Pseudovibrio sp. M1P-2-3: one gene and its partner. The protein of the gene in region 2 interacts with the protein of the main gene of each other region in a pairwise test. Links are inferred from orthologs where the notes say so. Each region holds a gene or a part of one and is shown on either strand. Other genes may lie near its edges.

Region 1 (8,139 bases), 490 kb from region 2 along the record:
AGCGCTTGCCTCCCGCCGGTCTCAGGGAACCGATATCTCTTTTGGTGATAAAACACTGCAAGTGAAAGCCATGGAGAACTACGACTTCTCTGATACGGATATCTGTATCATGTCTGCTGGTGGCTCTATCTCCAAAGAGTGGGCTCCCAAAATTGCCGCAAAGGGCTGTATTGTCATCGATAACTCCTCGGCTTGGCGTTATGATGCGGATGTGCCGCTGATCGTTCCTGAAGTGAATGCGGATGATATTACAGGCTTCACCAAGAAGAACATTATCGCCAACCCCAACTGCTCCACCGCTCAGTTGGTTGTTGCTCTGTCTCCGCTGCATGAAGCTGCTGGCATCAAGCGCATCGTTGTGTCCACGTACCAGTCCGTTTCCGGCGGCGGTAAAGACGCGATGGAAGAGCTGTTCAACCAGACACGTGCTGTGTTTGTGAGCGATCCGATCGAGCCGCAGAAGTTCCCAAAACGCATTGCCTTCAACGTCATTCCACACATCGACGAGTTCATGGAAGATGGCTACACCAAGGAAGAGTGGAAGGTTCTGGCTGAAACCAAGAAGATCCTTGATCCAAAAATCAAGGTGTCTTGTACAGCCGTTCGCGTGCCTGTGTTTGTTGGCCATTCCGAGAGTGTGAATATCGAGTTTGAAAATCCGCTCTCACCTGAGGAAGCCCGTAATATCTTGCGTGAAGCGCCCGGTTGTCTGGTTGTCGACAAGCAAGAGGATGGTGGTTACGTCACCCCCTACGAGAGTGCAGGGGAAGACGCTACATACATCTCCCGTATCCGCGAGGATGCAACTGTTGAGAACGGCCTGAACATCTGGGTTGTTTCTGACAACCTGCGCAAAGGTGCTGCCCTTAACACCGTGCAGATCGCCGAGGTTCTGGTAAACCGTGGTTTGATCGAGCCAAAGAAGGCCGCCGCTTAAAGCGCGTTCCGTTTGATTGGATTCAATCAAACGACAAGAATTCGCTTAAATATATAAAAGTTAGAGTGCGAGCGAATGAACGCAACGTGCTCTAATTCAAGTAGTCTAAAGCAGCGAGACGTTTTATTGAAACAGCTCACTGCTTTAATCTATTGTTTAGTCGCGTATCTTTGACCGAAAACCGGTATCCACTTTTCGGCGATATACTCTAAGTGAATGTAATATGGGCGTGGCTATGCAAGTGGCCACGCCTTTTTTATCTCTCATTCCCCAATGCTGCATGAACCAGATTGATGAAATAGGCGCAGCCATAGGGGGTGAGTTCGTCGTTGAAATCATAGGCCGGATTATGCAGGCTGGCGGTGTCTCCGTTTCCAGCAAAAATGAAAGCGCCCGGTCTTTCCTCCAGCATAAATGAAAAGTCCTCTGCACCCATAACAGGTTTCATCTGGTTATTCACCCTATCTGGAGACTCCGCCACTTGAGCTGCTACGGATACGGCAAGTTCTGTTTGAACCGGGTGATTGACGGTGACCGGATATCCAATCTCGTAGGTGAAGTTTGCCCGCGCATTGTGCGCCTCGCACAGGCTATTGATGACTTCTTTCATTCGGGTTTGAATGATCTCCCGAGCTTGGGGGCTCAAGGTGCGTACGGTGCCTGATAATGTTGCGCTTTCCGGAATAATATTGGTGGCCGAACCCGCTTGGAATGTGGTTATTGAAAGTACGGCGGCATCCAGAGGATCGCAAATCCGGCTTACCAGAGTTTGCAATGCCATGACGATTTGAGAGCCAATAAAAATAGGGTCAACTGCCTCATGAGGCATGGCGGCATGTCCGCCTTTTGCATGGATAGTTAAATAAAAGTCATCGGAGGAGGCCATGATCGGGCCTGAGCAGATTTCAAATTCCCCTACTGGAAGATCCGGTAAATTATGCAAAGCATAAACCTCCTCGATATGCCAGCGGGTCATCAAACCATCATCAATCATGGCTTTGGCTCCTGCCCCGCCTTCCTCCGCTGGCTGGAAAATGACCACAACGGTTCCCGAGAAGTTTCTGTTCTCTGCTAAGTACTTGGCAGTGCCCAACAGCATTGTCGTATGGCCATCATGGCCGCAGGCATGCATCTTGCCATCCACTTTGGAGATCCATTCCTTGCCTGGTATTTCCTGTAGGGGCAGGGCATCCATATCCGCCCGCAGGCCGATGACTTTACCAGCCCCGCCATTGTGACCTAAGATGGTACCAACGACCCCCGTTCTACCAATGCCGGTGGTTACATCATCCAGCCCAAAGTCTGTCAGCAGCTCGGCAACCCGCGCCGCCGTTCGGTGAGTGTCATATAATAACTCTGGGTGCTGGTGGAAGTCCCGCCGCCAAACAGTGAGTTCCTTGAGGAAGTCCGGTGAAAAATCAAAGATTGGCATAGGGCGTGCTCCTGAACCAGATGAAGATAGTTGCGGACGACTGTCTGGGCGTGTCCTCCCATATTTAAAGCACATTGCCGACCCGCTTAAAACCAGCCTTTGGAGGTTTTCGGTTTTGCAAAGAGTGCGTGCCGCTCGAACGTTGGAGCCTCACGAAACCCTCGATTGCTCGTCTTAGAGGGGGAAGACCGTGTTTTAAGGAGGCTCCAATGACAATATACAATGTGATTTTATCAAATACGTCGTCAACCGGCAGTGCGCAAAGCTGGACACTTAATCTGGAAAGCGTGCAGATTAATTCTCCTGACCTTCTGTATGGGCATAGCTATGACAGCTGCTCTTTGGATTCGGACAAGATCACCAGCGTAACGGCAATTGTGAACGGAAATGTGGCCGTGTTTGTTTACACTGCCCCCTCTTCAAGTGGTGCGGATAGTGATGGTACCAGCACATCCTCCACGAGTGGCGGCTGGAGCCAGTCCGGCAGCAATCCGAATTTTACGCTGTCACCTGATGGAAATAATTTGACCATTAGCTCCAGCAATTAGAGGGGACTTGTGAAAGCAGGGGCGTGGACGCAGAACTTTTCACGCCCCTGCTTTGCCGGGAGCCTGTGCAGGCTCCTACAATACATGGCCTCGGTGGTGGAGGTCGAAGAGAATCCAGAGACTTCCGCCGATCATAATAAAAATCAGAATTGCGGCAAAAAGCATAGTCAACATGTAATCTCCGGGCGTTGCGTGAAAAGACAGGCCCAGAAAAAAGCGCAGATGTACGACCACCTGTATGACAGCGCAGATCGCTATAATCCAGAATGTGGTCATGAGAGTGAACGAAGACATCCATACCAGACCAAACGGTATGAGCGTTAATATCATCGCGATTACGTATCCCTGAATATAGGGTTTGTTTGTATGTGTAGAGGATGACACAGGTAAAACCTCCTATATGAGACCGGGAAGGTAGACGATCGAGAAAATACCGATCCAGACGATATCCAGAAAGTGCCAGAACAGGCCCAGCCGGAACAATCGTGAGCGAACAAGCGGAGTGAGACCTTTAAACAGCATCTGGAAGATTAAAAACAAAACGCCAACCATGCCAAAGGTGACATGAAGACCGTGGGTGCCTACCAGCGTAAAAAACGAGGACATGTATCCACTTCGTGTCGGGCCGGCCCCTGCTGCAACGAGGCTGGCGAACTCCACTAGTTCCAGTGTAAGAAACCCGCCCCCCAAAATAAAGGTAGCAATGAGCCAGACACCCGCTTTGCCGATGTCATTGCGCGTGGCACAGATATAGGCAAAACCGAATGTCATGGTCGAGGTCAACAGGAACATGGTTTCCCAAAAGGCGATACCGAACTCGAAGATATCCTTATGCGTGGGACCACCTGCCGTACCAACCAGCATCACAACATAGGTTGCAAACAAGAGGGAAAAGATGATGGCATCCGTCATGAGAAAGACCCAGAAACCGAGTTCCCGATTGGAAAGCTGGTGATGCTCGAACTCTTCAATAGGTGTTTCTAGTTTTGCACTCAATTGCCTTCTCCCATTGGCTTCAAACGGCCTGCAGCAGCCAGTTGTTTCAGGCGGGCTGTCTCAAAATGTTCGACTTCTTTTGCGGAAATGATTTCTTCACGGTCATCCGCCCAGCTACGATAAAGACCGGCGCACAATGACAGGACTGTCATGAGGGCGACCAGCCACCAGATATGCCAGACGAAGGCAAACCCGAACACGAAACCAACACCACCTATGATCACGCCGAGACCGGTTTTTCGGGGCATGATAATGTCTTGGTAAACGGGTGGGGCTGTGTAGGCGTTGCCTTGTTCTTTTCGGAGGAAAAATTCATCACGATCGTGAACCTTAGGAATAACTGCGAAGTTGTACTCGGCTGGAGGTGAGGCTGTTTGCCATTCCAGCGTCCGTCCACCCCAAGGATCTCCAGTGGTGTCCTTGAGTTGTTCGCGATCTCTGAAGCTGACGCCAATCTGCACCAGAATTGCGATGATGCCGCATAAAGCAAACAGCGCGCCGATGCTTGCGATGATCAACAATGGTTGCCACTCGGCGACTTCATAGCGGGCCATACGCCGTGTCATTCCCATGAAACCGAGAACATATAGAGGCATAAAGGCCAGATAGAAGCCGATCATCCAGCACCAGAAGGAAACATTGCCCCACCATTCATTTAGTTTGAAGCCAAAGGCTTTGGGGAACCAATAGTTCATACCGGCCAGAAAGCCGAAAAGGGCTCCGGGTATAAGTACATTATGGAAGTGGGCGACAAGGAATGTGGAGTTGTGCATCATGTAATCGGCTGGGGGAATGGCCAGAAGAACGCCGGACATGCCGCCCAGAACAAAGGTCACCATGAAGCCGATGGTGTATAGCATGGAGGTGTGGAAGACTATGGAGCCCTTATAGAGAGTAAAGAGCCAATCATAAATTTTCACCCCGGTGGGTACGGCAATAATCATGGTCATAATGCCGAAGAAAGCATTCACGCTGGCGCTTGAGCCCATTGTAAAGAAATGGTGTAGCCAGACGCTGAAAGACAAGATCGTGATGCAGGCAGTGGCATAAACGAGAGATTCATAGCCGAACAGCTTTTTGCGCGAGAATGTTGCCACCACTTCGGAAAATACTCCGAAGGCTGGCAGAACGAGGATGTATACCTCCGGATGTCCCCAAATCCAGATGATATTAATGAAATTCATTATGTTGCCACCAAGCTCGTTGGTGAAGAAGTGGAAACCGAAAGTACGGTCCAGACCCAACATAATGGCAACGACGGTGAGTGCGGGGAAAGCGAAGGCTATCAAAAAGCTGGTGCAAAGGGCGGTCCAGGTGAACAAGGGCATCCGCATGAGCGTCATGCCGGGAGCCCGCATTCTCAAAATAGTAACAATGAAATTGATACCTGTGAGCGTACTACCTACACCGCTGACCAAAAGTGCCCAGATCCAATAGTCAACACCCACGCCGGGGCTGAAATAACTTCCCGAATAGGGAGGGTAACCAGTCCAGCCTGCGGTTGAGAACTTTCCGATTACCAGTGAAGCCATCACCAATGCTGCGCCCGCTGCAGTGAGCCACAGGCTAACGGAGTTCAGGAAGGGGAAGGCGACATCCCGGGCTCCGATTTGCTGCGGAACGACGATGTTGATCAAGCCAACGAGGAACGGCATGGCCATAAAGAAGATCATTATGGTGCCGTGGGATGTGAATATCTGCTCGAAGTGTGATCCGTCAAGATAGCCTTGACTTTGGTAGGAAATGGCTTGTTGGGCGCGCATCATGAGTGCATCAACAAACCCGCGCAAAAGCATGATAATCGCTAGGACGATATACATGACCCCGATGCGTTTGGCATCCACACTTGTGAGCCACTCCTGCCATAGATAGCGCCATTTTCCCAAGTAGGTGATAAGGGCGATTACAGTGACGGCTCCACCAACTGTGATGAGTGCTCCGCCAGCTGCAATGGCGCTATAGAAAGGGAGAGCATCAAATGTTAGTCTTCCAAGCATGGCTTACCTCCTTCGCAGGTGGGCTGTTGCCGAGCGCTTGGGCGCCACGAGCTGTTGTTTCCATATTTTGCGAGAATGCTATTGAAGAGTTCGGATGGGGTGCTGGAAAAGTATTCTACTTTGTTGCCGATGGAGGGCTTTTCCAGATCCGCATAAATTTCGTGGGTGAGCTGTTCGGGCATGCCTTTGACAGTTGCAACCCACTTTTCAAAATCGGCAGCATCCAGTGAAATGGCATCAAAGTACTGCAAGGGGTATCCGGTGCCACTGAACTGGGTATTGCGGCCGCGGAACTTACCGACTTCACTGGCAAGAATATTCAACTCGGTTTTCATGCCAGCCATGGCGTAAATCTGACCGCTGAGGGCGGGAATGATAAAGGAATTCATCACCGTATCGGAAGTGAGCTCGATGGTGATGGGGCGCCCTTTGGGAATGACCAGCTCATTTACAGCGCCGATGCCTTGTTCGGGATATAAAAAGAGCCACTTCCAATCGAGGGCGATAGCCTGAATGGTGATTGGTTTGGCGGTGCTTTGAAGTTTTTTGTAGGGGTCAAGCTTGTGGGTGTATTCCCACACCAGTGTTCCCAATATTACGATAATCAAGGCTGGAATTGTCCACACAACAGCCTCAATTGCAATAGAGGTCGGCATAGCGGGCCGATGTTCGCCCTTTCCGCCCTTGGCCCGGTAGCGCCAGATGAATGTGAAGGCCAGAATGTAGACTGGCAGGACGACGATCAACATGATCAGGAGGGAGATGTACATAAGGTTACGCTGTGTTTCAGCGATAGGACCTTTGGTGTCGATCATCGGGGCGTTTCCCAGGGCGCAGGACCCCAGTAAAAACAAAGTGACAACAATAACTAGTAGTTTAATGTAGTTTAATTTGTTGTTCATTTGACCAGCGCACTGTTATTTGGTTGTTGTTATCAGTATAGGTCATTTGATTTTATCATTTTGATAAGTGGCTCAGATATTTTGAAATATTTTGGGTAATCTATTGTTTTGAGTTTATTGTCTTTGCGTTATTTTTGTTTGTAATTTACTGTGTATTTATTTTCACTAAAATAGTGGAGCCGCTGAAGTGCGGAATGAATCCAGCGGCTTTTGCAGGAGTGCGCGTTACCAGTTAAGTTGGTGGGTGAGCGGTTTCCTACTGGTCATGTTAAGTTACGTTTGAAAGCAGGCTTGTGCGTTCTATGAGAAGCCTTAGGCTCTTATCCGTGCCCGTCATCCCTATCTCTATCTCTATCTCTGTCTTCATCCCTATCTCTGTCTTCGTCTCTATCCCTATGGCTATCATCAATCCGGTCGATATCCTCCTCCAACTGGCTTAACAGCAGTTGGGATGAGGGATTTTGAAGGAATGCCTTTGGCTCAGCTGTGGGCGCGTTGGACGCAACTGCCAGATTGGGCAGGGCAAAAAGAGCTATAGCGGAAAGGCTTGGGAGGATTCTCAGCTTTTTCATTATTGGTATCCTTGAAGGGTTGCTGATAGACACGCTTTGAGAGTAGGGGGGGCTGAAAATCAGCGCAAATAGCTTGTAGAGTTATGGGGTACGGAGCGTTAAGGACTGCGCGCTCTTTCGTAAATCTGGAAGCTAAAGCCGCTTGAAGTGTCACATAACTTCAGCGGCTTTACTTTGGATGTATGTGGTGTGCCGTGTTTACGGGGGCGACTGTTTTGTGTGAAACGGTGCAATGACTATTTGAAGGTAGTTTCCATGACTGAACGGCAACTCAATTTTTGCTAATGGGAGTCGCCTTGCTTGTCCCCTTTTGACTTGTGCTCACTGCTATCATGGTGATCGTCTTTCTTGTCATCATTGTCATGGCCATTACTGTCGTGCTTGTCGTCCTTATGCTCCTTGTTATCTGCCACTTGTATAAACTGGGATTGAGCAGAATTTTGTAGGGCAGCTTTCTGGTCCAGTACAAATGTAGTGGAAGCAAATGTCACGTTAGAGAGGGCAAAAAGAGCTGCTGCGGAAAGGCTTAGGAGACGGCCTGCGGTTCTCATTCCATGTATCCTTGGGGTTGTTGATAAGACACGTTATGAGAGTAGGTGAGCTGGAAACTCGAAACAAATCCCCAATGAAATTAAGAATTATAGACCCTTAACAGGAGCGGGCGTGTTTGGTGTTTTGCAGAAAATTTCCAGTAACCTTCAAAAGGCTGACATGTATCATTGCCGCGTTTTACGCAAAGTTTCATATTTCCAGCG
Region 2 (8,042 bases):
TCTTATTTGGGTTTGTGAACATGATAAGCTCAGAGGCGATAACGTTATAACCACACTAACATCGCCCCACCGGTTCTCCCAAACTGCTCAGACCGAAGCCAGAGGGAAGCCTCTTCCAGAGATTGTCGCCTTAAACAAACCAAGACTTGCTGTATTAGTTGGTGGCAATGGTAGGCATGCGAATTTTACAGATCGCAATATTAGCGATCTCATGCAGGCCCTTAAACTGCAAGGTGAAACACATAGTCTTATGATCACCACATCTCGTCGAACCCCTGAAAGCCTCTCAAAGCAATTGCAATGCCTAGCGAACAGTGGGAAACATCTACTATGGGATGGGACCGGCTTGAATCCCCTGCTGCAATATCTTGCAAATGCTGACGCAGTTATTGTGACGACGGATTCCAGTAATATGGTTGGGGAAGCAGCCTCTACAGGCAAACCAATCTATGGCTTTAAGCCTGATGGTGGACACCAAAAGTTCGATTATTTCCTGAACGAACTTACTAAAATGGGCGTCCTGCATCCTTTCCCAGGTCCCATGAACGGGGCCCCTTACACTCCGATTGATGCTACTCCCCAAATTGTTCATGCAATTCAAACCGCCTACGAACAGGCAATAGCCTAACGTGAAAGAATTTTCCCAAAGTTTCTTCTCGAGGAATTGAAAGTACATCTATGACAAGTAAACACAGTAAGCTCCTAATCATTGGTTCCGGTCCAGCCGGATACACAGCTGCAATTTACGGCGCCCGCGCCATGATGTCTCCGACACTTGTAACTGGTGTGCAGGCAGGCGGACAGCTAACAATCACGACCGATGTTGAAAACTACCCTGGCTTTGCAGATCCTATTCAAGGCCCATGGCTCATGGCGGAGATGCGAAAACAAGCCGAAAATGTTGGTACAACAATTATTTATGATACAATTGTTGATGTAGATCTTTCCAAGCGCCCATTTACTGCGAAAGGCGATAGTGGCACTAACTACACTTGCGATTCATTGGTTATCGCCACGGGAGCTCAAGCAAAATGGCTAGGCCTGCCTTCCGAAGAAAAATACCAAGCTGGCGGTGTCTCAGCTTGTGCAACATGTGATGGGTTTTTCTATAGAGGCAAAGAGGTTGTCGTCGTTGGTGGTGGTAACACTGCTGTAGAAGAAGCTCTCTATCTCGCAAACCTTGCTTCTAAAGTTACACTTATTCATAGACGCGATAGCTTGCGAGCAGAGAAAATTCTACAGGACCGCTTATTCTCGCATGAGAAAATTGAAGTTCTTTGGAACACAAAAATTGACGAGATAGTTGGCACTGAAGCCCCTGCTGTAGTCACAGGCGTACGCTTGACAGATACACAAACAGGAGAATCAAAAACTCTTAATACAGACGGTGTCTTTGTTGCCATTGGTCATGCTCCTGCAGTTTCCCTCTTTAAAGACCAACTGGAAATGAAATCTTCCGGTTACATCTGGACGGAGGCAGACTCGACAAAAACATCTGTAGAAGGTGTATTTGCTGCTGGTGATGTAACTGATGAGCAGTATAGACAAGCTGTAACAGCTGCGGGTATGGGATGTATGGCAGCTTTGGAAGCTGAACGATTTCTTGCGGCACAAGAAGTAACTGAAAAAGCGGCTCAATAAGCCATCAATAAGGGAACACCAAAAAAATGAGCGGGCGATCATTGGACTGGGATAAGCTACGCATTTTTCATGCAGCAGCTCAGGCTGGCAGTTTTACCCATGCCGGAGAAGCCTTGAATATGAGCCAGTCAGCAGTAAGCAGGCAGGTTAGCGCTCTTGAAACCGACCTTGGTGTTCCCCTCTTTCATCGTCACGCCCGCGGCCTCATCCCGACAGAGCAAGGTGACATGCTGTTTCGGACAGCTCGGGAGGTCCTGCAAAAACTTGAAGCAGCACAAAGCCGCCTCACGGATAGTAAGGAAAAACCGACAGGTACTCTTCGTGTAACCACAACCGTCGGATTGGGGTCCACATGGCTCACTGAACGTATAAATGAGTTCGTTGACCTTTACCCAGACATGAGGTTGGAAGTCATCTGCATGGATGATGAACTTGATTTAAGCATGCGCGAAGCAGATGTCGCAATACGTCTTCGACAACCAACACAGCCGGATTTAATTCAGCGAAAACTCTTTGCCGTTCACTTCCATGTTTATGCCTCACCGAAGTATCTGGAACGCTATGGCACTCCCAAAACACTTGAAGACCTTTGCCACCACAGAATTGTGACGATTGGCGATAATATCCCTTCATATCTGCGCATTATGAACTGGCTCGAAACTGCGGGACTACCGGCAGGTGAGGTTCGCGATGTTGCTGTGAAAGTCAACAATCTATCAGGCATCAAAAAAGCGGTTCAAAGGGGAATTGGAATTGCAATTCTTCCAGATTACATGGTGGAACCGGATGCGGGAATTGTGCGGGCGATGCCAGTCGAATCAGATGACCTACCCAGCTTTGACACCTATTTCGTCTACCCCTCTGAGCTGAGGAATACTGCACGTGTTACGGCTTTCAGAGATTTTCTGATATCCTATGCAGAAAGATGGACACACTGAGAAAGCTATAGGGCCAAGTGTTTTGTCTTCGCCCCTGAAGGCAAAACTTACATCTCTGGAAAAGTACTCAGTCTCAGCTTTAAAGCAATGAGGCGCAACGCTGAATCGATTGGGGATTCCCAATCAGGTTGATTTGTGATTCACTCCTTTTAGGGAGGAGATCACATGGGCCGGCCACTTTCACTTGATTTACGCCTTCGCTTTAAAAGGCTCATTTTATCCGGGATGAGCGGGCGTGAAGCAGCACGCCGCCTGCTGATCTCTCCAGCATCAGGATCTCGCTTGGCCCGTAAAGTTCGGGAGGGGCAGAGTTTAATCCCGGTCAGGACAGGGCGCCCAAAGGGAGGCGGAAAATTGGAGCCCTACCTCTCCTTCTTGCGCGAGCTGGTCAATCAAGACGGAGATATCACGTTGATGGAGTTATGTGATGCACTTTTCATGGCTGAGGGAGTGAGGGTTCACCATACTTCCGTCTCCAAGGCTTTGCGCCGTCTTGGCTACACCTATAAAAAAAATCGTTGGTGGCAACCGAGCGTGGCAAACTCCATGTACAAAATGCCAGAGATGAATGGCGCCACACCCGTCAGCCTATAATGCGTGATCTGCCTGAGAGACTGGTGTTTCTCGATGAAACCAGTGTTAAAACGAATTTAACCCGGCTGCGAGGCCGAGCCTTTAAAGGGGAACGAGCCCTTGACACAGCGCCGTTTGGACGCTGGCAGAACCAGACCTTTATCGCCGGTTTGACCCACGAGGGACTCATTGCGCCCTGGGTTCTGGACGGGGCCATGAATGGCAAGGCATTCACCACTTATATCACGACACAACTGGCTCCATGCTTGCACCCTAAAACGGTGGTCATTCTGGATAACCTGTCCACACACAAAGTTCCAGAAGCCGCAAGGGCCCTCAGACAAAGCGGGTGTTGGTTCCTTTTTCTGCCGCCCTATTCTCCTGATCTCAATCCTATCGAAATGGCGTTTTCCAAGCTCAAAGCACACCTACGCAGAATGAAAGCCAGAACCTTTGAGACCTTGATAAAGGCTCTGGGTGACATATGCGATCTGTTCACACCCCAAGAGTGTTGGAATTACTTCAAGGCAGCTGGATATGTTTCAGTATAAAGGCTCAAGACTATAATGCACAGTAATTTTCTGACGGAACTTATAATACCTTGAGTGCTTAAATCTTTGGGAGAGTAATATTCTGTCCTTACTTCAAGTAGTTTCATTCTTTTCGTACCTAAGGCACATCACCGAGCAACGATATTTCACAAAGACAATACAGGAAGCACTTTTGTGCTTTCAGACATATAAAATTAACCAGACATTCGCCAAACGCATAGCAGAATTGCAATCATTGCCTATTGCATAGGCAGCATTTGCCCATCATATAGACATTAACTTTTGATCATAAAGGCGCTACTACTCTCCTCCCCGTAGCTCTTTTGCATAGGTCAACAGTTCCCCTCTGGAAGGTGATTGCATCTAATATGGTGTTTAATCAGTTTTTTACTTACCGGACCTTCCCCTAGGTCCGGTTTTTTCTTTTTCACTTCAGTACAAGTTAATCGCCAAACTCTGCATATAATCCAAACCAACAAGACCTTGGCGGTCTTCGCGACCTATTTTCGTTTATTTCAAATTGAGACTTAGGTTAGTGGACTGTTGAGGCTCTTGAGACAAGAAAGATATAGCCTCTAAAAGCACAACGACTGGGAGGGGTAAGCTCTACTTCAGAGCTCCCTTTATTTTATAGAGAGAGGAAGTCAACTGACAAAGGTATTTCGGCCTCCGTCAGTGACTGACTTTATCTGGACATTAATTGTGCGGGAACATTGAAAATAATGTAATTAACGAAGGTTACCGCAGAAACGTTGAATACGCGTACACGCTTCTTCCAGTGCCTCTGTAGAGGTTGCATAGGAGACACGGAAGTTTGGACCAAGACCAAACGCTGACCCTGGTACGACTGCGACACCCTCTTCCTCAAGCAATTCAGCACAGAAGTCGAGATCTGTTTCAATCGTCTTTCCTGAGGACGACGTTTTGCCGATTGTGCCTGCACAAGACGGAAACGCATAGAAAGCTCCTTCAGGTACAGGGCATTCAAGACCAGTTGCCTGATTGAGCATAGAAACAACCAAATCACGTCGCCCTTTGAAGATCTCATTATTTTCCGGAATGAAATCCTGTGTTCCGTTCAAAGCTTCCACAGCAGCCCACTGGGAGATCGAGCTCGGGTTAGAAGTTGATTGCGACTGAACCTTCGCCATCGCCTTAATCAAGTGCTGGGGGCCGGCCGCATAGCCAATTCTCCAGCCTGTCATAGAATAAGCCTTGGAAACACCGTTTACTGTCAGTGTACGTTCATAGAGAGAGGGCTCGATTTGGGCGGGCGTGGTAAATTCAAAATTATCATAGACCAGATGTTCATACATATCGTCCGTCATAACCCAAACATGCGGGTGACGAACCAAAACGTCCGTGAGCGCCTTCAACTCCGCCTTTGTATATGCCGCTCCAGACGGGTTTGAAGGTGAGTTAAAGATAAGCCATTTTGTTTTGGGAGTGATGGCAGCTTCAAGAGCCTGTGGCGTAATCTTGAATGTTTTTTTATCCGCTTCAACGATAACGGGCTCTCCCCCCGCCAGCAGAACCATGTCCGGGTAGGACACCCAGTAAGGTGTTGGGATCAACACTTCATCACCAGGATTAATGGTCGCAATCAAAGCATTGTAAAGAACCTGCTTGCCACCGGTTCCAACGGTTATCTGACTTGGCTCGTATTTCAGGCCATTGTCACGTTCGAACTTGGCACAGATTGCCTGCTTTAACTCTGGAATACCATCAACTGCTGTATATTTCGTTTTGCCTTCATTGATGGCGTTGATTGCAGCAGCTTTGATGTTCTCAGGTGTATCGAAGTCTGGCTCACCAGCGCCCAAGCCAATAACGTCTCGCCCTGCGGCTTTCAGCTCGCGAGCCTTATTCGTTACAGCTATTGTCGCAGATGGTTTCACTCGTGATAGCGCGTCGGCGATAAAACCCATAGTGCCCTCCATGAACGCGGCGTGTAATGCGCAAAGATTTGCGGCCCGGACCGTAAAACCCAAAGTACATTAAGGCAAGATAAAACAACACACTTTCTCTAAAGTATCACCATTCACTCATTTATAGTTTATTCTATATGCTTAGAATTATTCCCAAACAGGAACTCCGAATATTTTGAACTGGAAAGCAAGGGAGAAGCTCTATTGAGAAAGAACTTCTAAAAACTGCGCCACTTTGAGTAAGGAGTTGTCGGTAAACACGGTCACCATGTTCACCGACAACACTCAGGCCCGCCGCATCAAAGTCTAAATCATTAAAGGAATCGTACCGTTCAATCTGAAGAAGAATAGTTAGCTTGCTACTGAAAAAACAAGCCGAGCGTATTGGTTTTATCAGCTTTTTAGATATAGAGTTTTAATTAGTGATAATAACGGGGAAACATGCGAATAAAGATAGTAAGTGTTTATTGGCCTTCGGGAAGGAAATTCGTTTCTTTAGTGTCTCCTAACTGCGTCAATAAATACAGGTTTACCTGTACCTTACCCTCTTGCGAGAATTCTTAGTTCGGTAGATAAATAACCAAACGACACGAATCGAGTTTAGCTATGGCCGTTGAATTAAATCTCTCCGTCGCAACTATCCGGATGATCGTTGAAAAAGTTCGCGCGACCATAACCAGCGTGAATGATACCTATGAAGACGGGCACGATGGCGAAGTAGCATTTGACCCCGTAAAAATGCAGAAGATTCATGCACATGATGGCCTGAATGAAGAAGAACATGCGGACATGCGTGAAGAGGAGATTCGTGAGTTACTTGATGACTTGAACGTAGATGAAGCTGCTGAACTTGTTACTATTACCTGGATTGGCCGAGGGGACTTTGACGCCGGCGATTATGAGCTTGCCTTAGCAGAGGCAAAAGAAAGAGCAACGGGCTCAACATCAGAGTATCTTCTTGGGCTTCCGCACTTGCCAGATCACCTTGAGAACGGCCTGGATTCTCTGGACTTGTAGTCCATTCGTCTACTTAGACTGAGGAGTTGCCTACAAAGGCATACGTTTTTGAGATACACCCACAATCAATATCGCCTCACTCATAAAGAGAAATAGATCTCAGCTTCTCTTCCCTACTAAATTTCTCAATAACTTCCGTCGCACCACTATTATTTTTGCTTCACGCTTTCCCAAATAGTTGACAATGTATTCCCTTTAAAACTAGTAGGGATTTCTAGTTATAATTCGGAATGCGCCTCGCTGCGCGAGATCGGGGATCCACTATGCCACGCGCAGTTGCAAACCTGCTTCTTTTACTTGCTGGCGCTATTTGGGGCGCAGCTTTTGTAAGCCAGTCGACGGCTATGGAGAGTATTGGCCCCTATCAGTTTGTGGGGTTCCGCTTTCTACTCGCTGGCTTTGTTGTTCTTCCACTTGCACTTTTTGAGCGCTCCCGAAAGCCAACTAAGCGCCTGACTCGGCAGAATATTCCTTTAGTTCTGGCTGTTTCCCTAAGTTTTCTTGCAGGGTCTTTATTGCAGCAGGTTGGCATTTTGTTCACATCAGTAACCAATGCGGGCTTTCTCACTGCAATTTATGTGGTGCTCACCCCCATTTTTGTGATCCTTCTGTTCAAGGGAAAGCCGGAATGGGTTATCTGGCCAGCTTCTCTAATCACTCTCTTGGGAATATTCTTCCTAAGTGGGGGGAACCTCTCAGGATTGAACAAAGGCGATGCTCTCATGGTTATCTGTGCGGCCTTTTGGGCGTTGCAGGTCATTTTCATTGGCCGCCTGTCCATGTCGACGGGTCGCCCCATCACCATTGCAGCGATCCAGTTTCTGATCACCGGTGCCATAGCTAGCGTTCTCGGGCTTTTTATAGAACCACTTTCATGGGCTGCCATAGAAAACGCCGCCTTCGAACTCTTTTTTGCCGGAGCCATTTCCGGCGGAATAGCCTTCACCTTGCAAGCGGTTGCCCAGCAATGGACACGCCCTGCGGACGCAGCCATATTCATATCCACGGAAGCTCTATTTGCCGCTCTATTCGGGATTATTTTCCTTGGTGAGCGCATCCCCCTAATCGGAATTGCGGGGTGCCTCCTCATTTTCACCGCTATCCTTATGACGGAGCTGGTTCCAATGTACTTCAGCCGCAAAACGCGCTTGGCAGCGAAAACAAGCCACTAGAACAAAACAGGCGGGGAACACAGACTTTCCCCGCTTAACCGTCGATGGTTCTAGTTTTTGCGATAGGTGCGCGTTCCCGGGCGCCCGCCAGTGCTGCGCCCTTTTGTCCTCGTTGCCCCAGCAGGCTTGGCCAGATCAGTCCCCGGTCCCATCTCATCCAGAGAAGGCCGGTGCACTTTCGTTCCTTTTGGAAGGTTCGCGGCAGCACCATATTTCTTCTCT

Evidence for each region.
Region 1: the proteins of P6574_RS03580 (region 2) and P6574_RS01285 interact in binary tests that used the Escherichia coli proteins (3 or more experiments, as listed by UniProt). The link is inferred for Pseudovibrio sp. M1P-2-3 from one-to-one orthologs.

What each region holds. Positions count from the first base shown.
Region 1 is NZ_JARRCW010000001.1:266,450-274,588, forward strand. The notes cover bases 3,411-6,409. They hold P6574_RS01285 (cbb3-type cytochrome c oxidase subunit I), read right to left. Parts: upstream 5,911-6,409; coding sequence 3,910-5,910; downstream 3,411-3,909. Other genes in these bases: P6574_RS01280 (cytochrome c oxidase subunit 3), read right to left, coding at 3,411-3,913; cyoA (ubiquinol oxidase subunit II), read right to left, coding at 5,895-6,409. Outside these bases: P6574_RS01260 (aspartate-semialdehyde dehydrogenase), read left to right, coding at 1-937; P6574_RS01265 (M20 aminoacylase family protein), read right to left, coding at 1,194-2,369; P6574_RS01270 (hypothetical protein), read left to right, coding at 2,579-2,917; cyoD (cytochrome o ubiquinol oxidase subunit IV), read right to left, coding at 2,993-3,301; more of P6574_RS01280, read right to left, coding at 3,314-3,410; more of cyoA, read right to left, coding at 6,410-6,812; P6574_RS01295 (hypothetical protein), read right to left, coding at 7,133-7,384; P6574_RS01300 (hypothetical protein), read right to left, coding at 7,666-7,935. UniProt on the Escherichia coli protein: Cytochrome bo(3) ubiquinol oxidase is the terminal enzyme in the aerobic respiratory chain of E.coli that predominates when cells are grown at high aeration.
Region 2 is NZ_JARRCW010000001.1:760,843-768,884, reverse strand. Bases 3,532-6,433 are described here. They hold P6574_RS03580 (pyridoxal phosphate-dependent aminotransferase), read right to left. Parts: upstream 5,632-6,433; coding sequence 4,432-5,631; downstream 3,532-4,431. Other genes in these bases: P6574_RS03575 (DUF3775 domain-containing protein), read left to right, coding at 6,238-6,433. Also shown: P6574_RS03600 (mitochondrial fission ELM1 family protein), read left to right, coding at 1-628; trxB (thioredoxin-disulfide reductase), read left to right, coding at 679-1,641; P6574_RS03590 (LysR family transcriptional regulator), read left to right, coding at 1,668-2,579; more of P6574_RS03575, read left to right, coding at 6,434-6,648; P6574_RS03570 (DMT family transporter), read left to right, coding at 6,912-7,820; excinuclease ABC subunit UvrB, read right to left, coding at 7,871-8,042. UniProt on the Escherichia coli protein: Shows aminotransferase activity with methionine and histidine as substrates, and to a lesser extent also with phenylalanine.